DNA from 3 places in the Streptomyces sp. NPDC007905 genome. Region 2 is predicted to be linked to each of the others. Evidence: riboswitches for the same ligand, from Rfam matches in the RefSeq annotation. Region 2 holds a riboswitch; each other region holds the start of a gene.
The links. Region 2 has a riboswitch for thiamine pyrophosphate ahead of thiC (phosphomethylpyrimidine synthase ThiC). Riboswitches for the same ligand answer to the same signal wherever they lie in the genome.

Region 1 (3,269 bases), on a different contig from region 2:
GCCTCCTGAGGCAGCTCACCGCCGACCAGCAGCTCGGCCATGACGTCCCCGGTGACCGGCGTGAGCAGCACCCCGTTGCGGTAGTGCCCGGTGGCCAGCAGCAGCCCGTCGAGCCCGGAGGGGCCGAGCAGCGGCGCGTTGTCGGGGGAGCCGGGACGCAGACCCGCCCGGGTCTCGGTGAGGGGCAGCTCGGTGATCCCCGGCACCAGCTCATGGGCGTCGCGCAGCAGCTCGTAGACGCCGCCCGCGGTCACCGTCGTGTCCCAGCCCAGCTCCTCGCTGGTCGCGCCGACGACCAGCTCACCGTTCTCCCGGGGCACCAGGTAGACCTGGCTGCCGCGCACCACGGCCCGCACGGTGCGGCTCAGGAAGGGCGCGTACCGGCGCGGCACGGTCAGCCGCAGCACCTGTCCCTTCACCGGCCGTACGGGAGGCAGCACGTCGTCCGGGACGCCCGTCAGACGTCCGCTCAGGCTCCCGCCCGCCAGCACCACCTGACCCGCGCCCAGCCCGGTACCGTCCGCCGTGGTGATCCCGGCGGCCCGGTCCCCCGCGACGTCGAGCCGCTCGGCCCACGACCGGTGGAACACCACCCCGGCCCGCTCGCACGCGGTCACCAGGGCCGACGCCAGCCGCCGCGGGTCGATCTGGTGGTCGCCGTCGACCCGCAGCCCGCCGCGCACACCGGGCGCGAGCATGGGCTCCAGGCGCCGGCAGTCCCGCCCCGACAGCCACTCCGACTCCAGGCCCGAACGCTGCTGCAGCGCGTGCAGTTCGCGCAGATGCGCGCGGTCGTCGGCGTCGAGCGCGACGGCGAGCGTGCCGCTGCGCCGGTAGCCGAGGTCGTGTCCGGTCAGCTCGGTCAGCTCGGCCGCGAAGTCCGGGTAGCGGCGGGCGGATTCCATGTTCAGGGCGAGCAGCGTCTCCTCGCCGTAGTGCAGTTCGGTGACCGCGGCCAGCATCCCCGCCGCGACCCGCGCGGCCCCGCCACCGGGCTCCGGGTCCACCACGGCCGTGGCGAGCCCCCGCTGCGCGGCACGCCAGGCCGTGACCAGGCCGATGATTCCGCCCCCGATGACGAGGACGTCGGGTGTACGTGACGACATGGGCGTCCAGCCCCTCCCTTCGCCGGCATGACCCGGATCAGGTTCGTACGGTCGGAGGCCGCCAGCCTCCCTCTCAGCCCGGTGCGTCCGGGCTCCCGCGAGTGCTTGTACGGTGGCCACCCTAGCCCGCGGAGTACGTCGCCTGTAAGGGAGCCCCCGGCCATGACCCGCTCGCTCGACGGACTGGTCCTGGCCCCGGTGGCGGACCAGGCCCCAGGTCAGGTGGGTACGCGCACCCGGTTCGCGTACCACGAGAAGGACGGGGAGATCTGGGCCGAGTACGCCGGCGGCGACGTCGTACGCGGCCATCTGGTCGGCACCCGGGAGGGCGACCGGCTGGACTTCCGCTACGTGCAGCTCAAGCGGGACGGCACCACCTCCTCGGGGCACTGCGTGGCGACGGCCGTGGAACTGCCGGACGGGCGGGTGCGCGTGGAGGAGGCCTGGCGGTGGGAGTCGCAGCCGGGCGCCGGGACGAGCATTGTGGAACAGGTCACCGAGCACGCCCCCTGACTGACGTTTTGTCAGTTGTCTATGGTGATCGAGTGAGCGAGCAGACACCGCAACAGGGCACGTCACAGGGACGGCACGTGGTCGTCGTCGGCGCGGGCATGGCCGGGGTGCAGACCGCGGTCGCCCTGCGGGAGCAGGGCTTCACGGGCACCGTCACGCTGATCGGCGCCGAGCCCCACCAGCCGTACGACCGGCCGCCGCTGTCCAAGGCCGTGCTGCTCGGCACGGCCGAGGGCTCAGCCTTCGACATCGACTTCGAGGCCCTCGGTATCGAACTGCGGCTCGGCTGCGAGGCGCTGGGCGTGCGCCCCGGCGACCACGAGCTGGGCACCGAGGCGGGACCCGTCCCGTACGACGTCCTGGTGCTCGCCACGGGTGCCGAACCGATCCGGCTGCCGGGTGCCGAGGGCGTGCCCGGCGTGCACCTGCTGCGCACCCTGGACGACGCCGAACGGCTGCGGCCCGTGCTCGCCCGGCAGCACGACATCGTGGTCGTCGGCGCCGGCTGGATCGGCGCCGAGTTCGCCACGGCCGCCCGCGAGGCCGGCTGTGCCGTGACCGTCGTGGAGGCCGCCGACCGGCCGCTGGCCGGCGCCCTGCCCGCCGAGGTCGCCGCGCCGATGACCGTTTGGTACGCCGACAGCGGCGCCGAGCTGCGCACCCACGCGCGCGTGGAGCGCGTCGAGCCCGGCACGGTGGTGCTCGGCGACGGCACACGGCTGCCCGCGGGCGCCGTGGTGGTCGGCATCGGCGCCCGGCCGGCCACCGGCTGGCTGGCCGGTTCCGGCATCGAGCGGGGCGCGCACGGCGAGGTCGTGGCCGACGCCCACCTGCGGACCTCCGCCGAGGACGTGTACGCGGTCGGCGACTGCGCCTCCTTCCCCTCGGCCCGCTACGGCGCCCGGCTTCTGGTCCACCACTGGGACAACGCCCTGCAGGGCCCGCGCACGGTCGCCGCGAACATCCTGGGCGAGATCCCCATGGCCTACGACCCGGTGCCGTACTTCTGGTCGGAGCAGTTCGGCCGGTTCGTCCAGTACGCCGGCCACCACCCCGCGGCCGACCGCATGGTGTGGCGCGGCGACCCGGCGAGCCCGGCCTGGACCGTCTGCTGGCTGCGCGAGGACCGGCTGGTGGCTCTGCTGGCCGTGGGCAGGCCGCGCGATCTGGCCCAGGGCCGGCGGCTGATCGAGACCGGCCGGCGCATGGATCCCGAGGCCCTGACCGACCCGGCGCGGCCCCTGAAGGAAGCCACCGTCGGCTAGGCGCGTCCTCCCGCGTGGACCGGCCTGACTTCCGACTGTCAGTGGGGGATGGCAGGCTAGTTTCCGTGACCGAGATTGACGCAAAGATTGATGCTCTCGTCCCCGCCTGGCTCACTCTCCCCGATATCGCCGAAAAGTTCGGCGTCGAGGTGACGCGTGTGAGGCAGCTGGTCAAGGAGGGCCAGCTCATCGCCGTACGCCGAGGTGAGAACCGGGCGCTGCACGTCCCCGCCGCCTTCATCGACGGGGACAAGGTCGTCAAGGGCCTGACCGGGACCCTGACGCTCCTGAGGGACGACGGCTTCACGGTCGAAGAGATGATCGAATGGCTCTTCACCCCCGACCCGACCCTGCCCGGCACCCCCGCGCAGGCCCTGAGCGAGAA
Region 2 (3,269 bases):
ACATCGTCCAGGACACCCAGTGAACCGATGATGACCCCGGCCAGCAGCAGACCGCTCATGTCGATCGACGGATACAGGCCGTGGATCAGACCCGTGTTGTCGTCCGTGTTGCCGGTGAGCACGGCCCAGTCGATGAACTCCGAGCCGAGGATGCCGATCAGCAGAAGGGAGCAGAGCGTGCCGAGCACCGCGACCGACGTACGGGCCGACAACCCATGGCACATGTAGAGCGCGATGAGCATGATGGCGCTTGCCCCGACGACGGCCACCAGCAGCGGATTCGATCCCTGCAGGATCGCCGGCAGGATGAACAGAGTGAGCACCAGGAAGCTCACGGCCAGTGCGACCAGCGCCATGACACCGCGCAGCCGGCCCACCACCACGACGGCGAGCGCGAAGATCCCCGCCAGCAGTGCCATCGGGAACGTACGGTTCACATCGGTGACGGAGTACTGCAGGTCCTTGGGGGCCGAGGGCTCATAGGCGACCACGACCTTCTCGCCCCGGTGCAACTGCCGTGGCTGGTCCGGCTGCACGATCTCGGTGAACGTACGGCCCTGGTCCTTACCGGTGTCGACCCGGACCGTGGCCTTCTTGCAGCTGCCCTTCGCCTCCTGCTGCGCCGAGTTGCCCTCGGCGGTGGAGATGTCGCCGGTCGGGGTGTCCCCCGAGGCGTTCACCGACTTGCAGCTCACCTCGACCACCTTGGTGACCGTGGCCTGCTGCGTCTGGCGGTCGAAGCCGACGCCGGTGCGCTGGTGCGGCGGAGCTCCCCCGGGCCACAGCAGCACCAGGCCGACCACGACCGCTGCCGTGAACGGGATCAGGATCGCAGCGATGACCTTGCGTAGATGCTTCGAGACAGGCGCGGCGGGTCCATGGCTGTGACTGTGACCGTGCGCGTGGCCGCCGCCCGGACTCCGGTCTTGCGGATGGCCGTGGCCGTCGCCGGTACTGGAGTCGTGGGTGTGCCCGTGCCCCTGAGCATGCCCGGGGTCACGGCCGTTGCCCTGGCCAGGGTGCCCCGGCACGTGGGTATGGGCTGCACCACTGTTGTGGTGGGGGGCCTGCACCGGCCCACCCCCGGATGCGTGGCCGTCATGGCCGTGTCCACCGCCCTGTCCGGAGTCGCCACCGCGCGGCGGCTCGGGCGGTGGGTACGGGTACTGCTCCATCCTGGTCACCGCCCGATCATCGCAAGAACGGTAGAGGCCCTCTGTTCACCGCGCCCGAATTGACGCTAGCGTGGAGCCACCTTTGCACACGCGGGAGCTCGGAGCACCGGGCTGAGAGGGCGCTGACCTCCGTATTCGCGATGTTTCACGTGGAACGAGGTTTCACGGGACACATCGGCGGACGGAAACCGCTGCGTCGACCGCCGAACCTGTTACCGGGTAATGCCGGCGTAGGGAGTAGGTCTCATGACCAACAAGGACGCACGCACGCCTGCCTCCGTTCAGGACGAGACGTCCCAGGGGGCCGGGAAGTCCATCGGCTGGCACAAGGCGTACGTCGAGGGCACGCGCCCCGACCTGCGCGTGCCGGTCCGTCAGGTGCACCTCACCAACGGGCAGTCGGTCACGCTGTACGACACGTCGGGCCCGTACACCGATCCACTCGTCGAAACGGATGTCCGTAGGGGCCTGTCGCCGCTGCGGGAGAACTGGATCATCGCCCGCGGTGACACCGAGGAGTACGCGGGCCGCCCCGTCCGCCCCGAGGACGACGGGATCAAGCACACCTCGCCCCGCGGCGGGCTGCGCAACCTGGACGCGGTCTTCCCCGGGCGCCCGCGCCAGCCGCGCCGGGGCCGTGACGGCAACGCGGTCACGCAGCTCGCGTACGCACGCCGGGGCGAGGTCACGCCCGAGATGGAGTTCGTGGCCCTGCGGGAGAACGTTTCACCCGAGGTGGTCCGCGAGGAGATCGCGGCGGGCCGAGCGGTGCTTCCGGCCAACGTGAACCACCCGGAGATCGAGCCGATGATCATCGGCAAGCGGTTCCTGGTGAAGGTCAACGCCAACATCGGCAACTCCGCCGTCACGTCCTCCATCGAGGAGGAGGTCGAGAAGATGACCTGGGCGACCCGCTGGGGCGCCGACACGGTCATGGACCTCTCCACCGGTCGCAACATCCACACCACCCGAGAGTGGGTGCTGCGCAACTCCCCCGTACCCATCGGCACGGTGCCGCTCTACCAGGCGCTGGAGAAGGTCGACGGCAAGGCCGAGGAGCTGACCTGGGAGATCTACAAGGACACCGTCATCGAGCAGGCCGAGCAGGGCGTGGACTACATGACCGTCCACGCGGGCGTGCGCCTGCCGTACGTGCCGCTCACCGCCAACCGCAAGACCGGCATCGTCTCGCGCGGCGGCTCCATCATGGCCGCGTGGTGCCTGGCGCACCACAAGGAATCGTTCCTGTACGAGAACTTCGAGGAACTCTGCGAGATCCTCGCGGCCTACGACGTCACGTACTCGCTGGGTGACGGCCTCCGGCCCGGCTCGATCGCCGACGCCAATGACGAGGCGCAGTTCGCGGAGTTGCGCACGCTCGGGGAACTCAACCGGATCGCGAAGCGTTTCAACGTACAGACCATGATCGAGGGCCCGGGACACGTCCCGATGCACAAGATCAAGGAGAACATCGACCTTCAGCAGGAGATCTGCGATGAAGCTCCGTTCTATACGCTCGGCCCGCTGACGACGGACATCGCGCCGGCGTACGACCACATCACCTCCGGCATCGGCGCCGCGATGATCGCCTGGTGGGGTACGGCGATGCTCTGCTACGTCACGCCCAAGGAACACCTGGGTCTGCCCAACCGCGACGACGTCAAGACCGGCGTCATCACCTACAAGATCGCCGCCCATGCCGCCGATCTCGCCAAGGGGCACCCCGATGCGCAGGAGTGGGACGACGCGCTGTCCGACGCCCGCTTCGAGTTCCGGTGGGAGGACCAGTTCAACCTCGCCCTGGACCCCGACACGGCACGGGAGTTCCACGACGAGACGCTGCCGGCCGAGCCGGCCAAGACGGCCCACTTCTGCTCCATGTGCGGGCCGAAGTTCTGCAGCATGAAGATCTCGCAGGACATCCGCCGCGAACACGGCGGCAGCCGGGCCGAGATCGAGGAGGGCATGGCCCAGAAGTCGAAGGAGTTCGCGGCCGCGGGTAACCGGGTGTACCTGCCGTTGGCGGACTGACGCATCGAGATGGGCGCTGCTCCCGGGCATCTCCGGGAAGCAGCGCCACCGCTGGTCGCCACA
Region 3 (3,269 bases), on a different contig from region 2:
GCGTAGTTGAAGAAGACGTGCGCCAGCAGGATCGCCCACACCGTGGTGTCCAGCCGTACGCCCCACAGCTCGTCCAGCAGCCCGCCGCGCCCGACCAACGCCAGGAACGCCGCACCGACCACGACGGTCGGCAGCACGAACGGGACCGTGACGACAGCCCGCAGCAACTGCTTGCCCGGGAAGTCGAGGCGGGCGAAGACGTAGGCGGCGGGCAGCGCGAACACCAGGGTGAGCACGGTGGAGGCGAGGGCCTGCCAGGTGGTGAACCACAGCACGTGCCGGATGTCCGGCTGTGTGACGATGTCCGCCATCCGCCCGAACTGCCAGGCGCCGTCCACCTTCAGCCCGCGCGCGACGATCGCGGCTACCGGCCAGGCGAAGAACACCGCGAAGAACGCGACGGGCAGGGCCATGAGCCCGAGCCGCGCCGCGCTCCCCGTGCGGCCGCCCTTGCGGGGGGCTACTTCAGTACGAGCGACGTCCACGACTTGACCCACTGATCACGGTTGGCGGCGATCTTGCCGGGGGCCATGGTCTCGGGGTTCTTGGCCACCGGCCCGTACTTGGTGAACTCGGCGGGCACCGCGGCGCCCTTCACCACCGGGTACACGAACATTTTCAACGGCATGTCCTGCTGGAACTCCTTGGAGAGCAGGAAGTCGATGAACGCCTTGCCGCCCTTGGTGTTCTGCGCGTTGCTCAGCAGCCCGGCGAACTCGATCTGCCGGAAGCAGGTACCGGTCGCCACGCCGGTCGGGGCGGTGCTGGGCCGCTTCTTGGCGTAGATCACCTCGGCGGGCGGGGAGGAGGCGTACGACACCACGAGCGGCCGGTCGCCGCCCGCCTTCTTGCCCTCGGATGAGCCGGAGAACTCCTGGTAGTAGGCCTGCTCCCAGCCGTCGACGACCTTGACGCCGTTGGCCTTGAGCTTCTTCCAGTAGTCCGGCCAGCCGTGGTCGCCGTACTGCGCGGCGCTGCCGAGCAGGAAGCCGAGGCCCGGCGAGGAGGTGGCGGCGTTCTCGGTGACGAGGAGGTTCTTGTACTCGGGCTTGGCCAGATCGGCGAAGGTCTGCGGCGGCGTCAGCTTGTGCGCACTGAAGTAGGCCTTGTCGTAGTTGACGCAGATGTCGCCGAAGTCGATCGGCGTGACGCGGTGCTTGCCCTGGTCCAGCTGGTACTGGGCACCGACCGCGCCGAGCCCCTTCGCCTCGTACGGCTGGAACAGACCGTTGTCGAGGGCCCGGGACAGCAGGGTGTTGTCCACGCCGAAGAAAACGTCGCCCTGCGGGTTGTCCTTGGTCAGGACCGCCTTGTTGACGGCCTGACCGGCATCGCCGCTCTTGAGGACCCTGACCTTGTACCCGGACTGCTTCTCGAAGTCCTTGAGTACCTTCTTGGAGACGGCCCACGAGTCGTGGCTGACCAGGGTCACGGTCTTGGAGTCCGTGGACCCCTTGGCGTCCGTCGACCCGCACCCGGTCAGGGCGGACACGGTGACGAGGCCGAGCCCGACCGCCGCGGCCACGAAGGTCTTGTTGTGCACTGGATGTCCTCCTGGGGTTGGCCAGGAAGAGACGCGGCCCTGCCCGGGCTCCGCGAGGGAGGCCCGGGCAGGGCGCAACAGCTTGAGTGGTGACCGAACTTCCTACCCAGAATGACCTGGGCGAGGTTCAGAGGGTCTGCGGCCCGGTTGCCGCACTCTCAGCGCTGTGGCGCTCCCCTGTCGGAATATAAAGATATGTGGACGTGGTCAGATTACCGCTCGGTGGCCGCGAGCTGACCACACGCCCCGTCGATCTCCTGCCCCCGGGTGTCCCGGACGGTGACAGGCACACCATGGGCGGCGATGGCCTCCACGAACGCCTTCTCGTCCTCGGGCCGCGACGCGGTCCACTGCGACCCCGGCGTCGGGTTCAGCGGAATCAGGTTGACGTGCACGGGCTTGCCCTTGAGTAGCCGCCCGAGCCGGTCGCCGCGCCAGGCCTGGTCGTTGATGTCACGGATCAGCGCGTACTCGATGGACAGCCGGCGTCCGGACTTCTCCACGTACTCGAACCCGGCGTCCAGCACCTCGCGCACCTTCCACCGCGTGTTCACGGGGACGAGGGTGTCGCGCAGCTCGTCGTCGGGCGCGTGCAGGGAGATCGCGAGCCGGCACTTGAAGCCCTCGTCGGAGAGCCGGTGAATGGCGGGCACGAGCCCGACCGTCGACACGGTGATGCCCCGCTGCGAGAGCCCGAGCCCGTCCGGCGCGGGATCGGTGAGCGCCCGAATGGCGCCCACGACCCGCTTGTAGTTGGCGAGCGGCTCCCCCATCCCCATGAAGACGATGTTGGAAAGCCGCGCCGGTCCACCGGGCACCTCCCCGTCCCGCAGGGCCCGCATACCGTCGACGATCTGATGGACGATCTCGGCGGTGGACAGATTCCGGTCGAGACCGGCCTGTCCGGTGGCGCAGAACGGGCAGTTCATCCCGCACCCCGCCTGCGAGCTGATGCACATGGTGACCCGGTCCGGGTACCGCATCAGCACGGACTCGACCAGCGTCCCGTCGAACAGCCGCCACAGCGTCTTGCGCGTCGTCCCCTGGTCGGTCGACAGATGCCGTACGACGGTCATCAGCTCCGGCAGCAGCGCCTCGCGCAGCCTGTCCCGCGAGCCGGCCGGGATGTCGGTCCACTGCTCGGGGTCGTGCGCGTACCGCGCGAAGTAGTGCTGCGAGAGCTGCTTGGCACGGAACGGCTTCTCACCGATCTCGGCCACGGCGTCCTTGCGCTCGGCGGGCGTGAGGTCGGCGAGATGCCGCGGCGGCTTCTTGGCTCCGCGCGGGGCGACGAAAGTGAGTTCTCCGGGCTTGGGCATGGTGGTACCAGTGTCGCAGATCCACTTGGGTGACCTGCGGCTCACGCTTCGGCCGACTGTCATTCCTGGCCGTCACCGGTCGTCACTGATCGCCCGCGGACGGCCCACAGACGGCCCAGCCGATGGGGCCATTCTCCCTGCCCATGTGCTCGACGGTGTCCGCTTGGCCCCTTCTCGTAACAGTGACCGGGGCGCCGGTGGGAAGGCCAATGGCCTGTGACGCTGGTCGTCAGCGCAGCCATGGACCAGGCGGAGCGGCTGGGGCGGAGAGGCCGGCGGACAGGGCGCCGCGGATCTTGCGCACCGCCCGACCACTCGATACAGCCGCCTCGTGACAAGCGACTCTAAGCCGACCAAGGACAAGGCCGGAGCAGCCCTGGCCGCCACAACCACCTTTCTCTTCATCT

Region 1: another riboswitch for thiamine pyrophosphate. It lies ahead of thiO (glycine oxidase ThiO); the one in region 2 lies ahead of thiC (phosphomethylpyrimidine synthase ThiC).
Region 3: another riboswitch for thiamine pyrophosphate. It lies ahead of ACFZDC_RS20670 (thiamine ABC transporter substrate-binding protein); the one in region 2 lies ahead of thiC (phosphomethylpyrimidine synthase ThiC).

What each region holds. Positions count from the first base shown of each region.
Region 1 covers NZ_JBIBKS010000020.1:157,484-160,752, reverse strand. The annotation lists gene thiO (glycine oxidase ThiO) at 1-1,106, opposite strand, end outside; TPP riboswitch at 1,104-1,215, opposite strand; gene ACFZDC_RS31170 (hypothetical protein) at 1,269-1,619, shown strand; gene ACFZDC_RS31165 (FAD-dependent oxidoreductase) at 1,652-2,884, shown strand; gene ACFZDC_RS31160 (Rv2175c family DNA-binding protein) at 2,950-3,269, shown strand, end outside.
Region 2 covers NZ_JBIBKS010000002.1:143,368-146,636, reverse strand. The annotation lists gene ACFZDC_RS04315 (YibE/F family protein) at 1-1,184, opposite strand, end outside; TPP riboswitch at 1,256-1,429, shown strand; gene thiC (phosphomethylpyrimidine synthase ThiC) at 1,422-3,206, shown strand.
Region 3 covers NZ_JBIBKS010000011.1:62,624-65,892, forward strand. The annotation lists gene ACFZDC_RS20665 (ABC transporter permease subunit) at 1-413, opposite strand, end outside; gene ACFZDC_RS20670 (thiamine ABC transporter substrate-binding protein) at 461-1,543, opposite strand; TPP riboswitch at 1,625-1,732, opposite strand; gene rlmN (23S rRNA (adenine(2503)-C(2))-methyltransferase RlmN) at 1,756-2,862, opposite strand.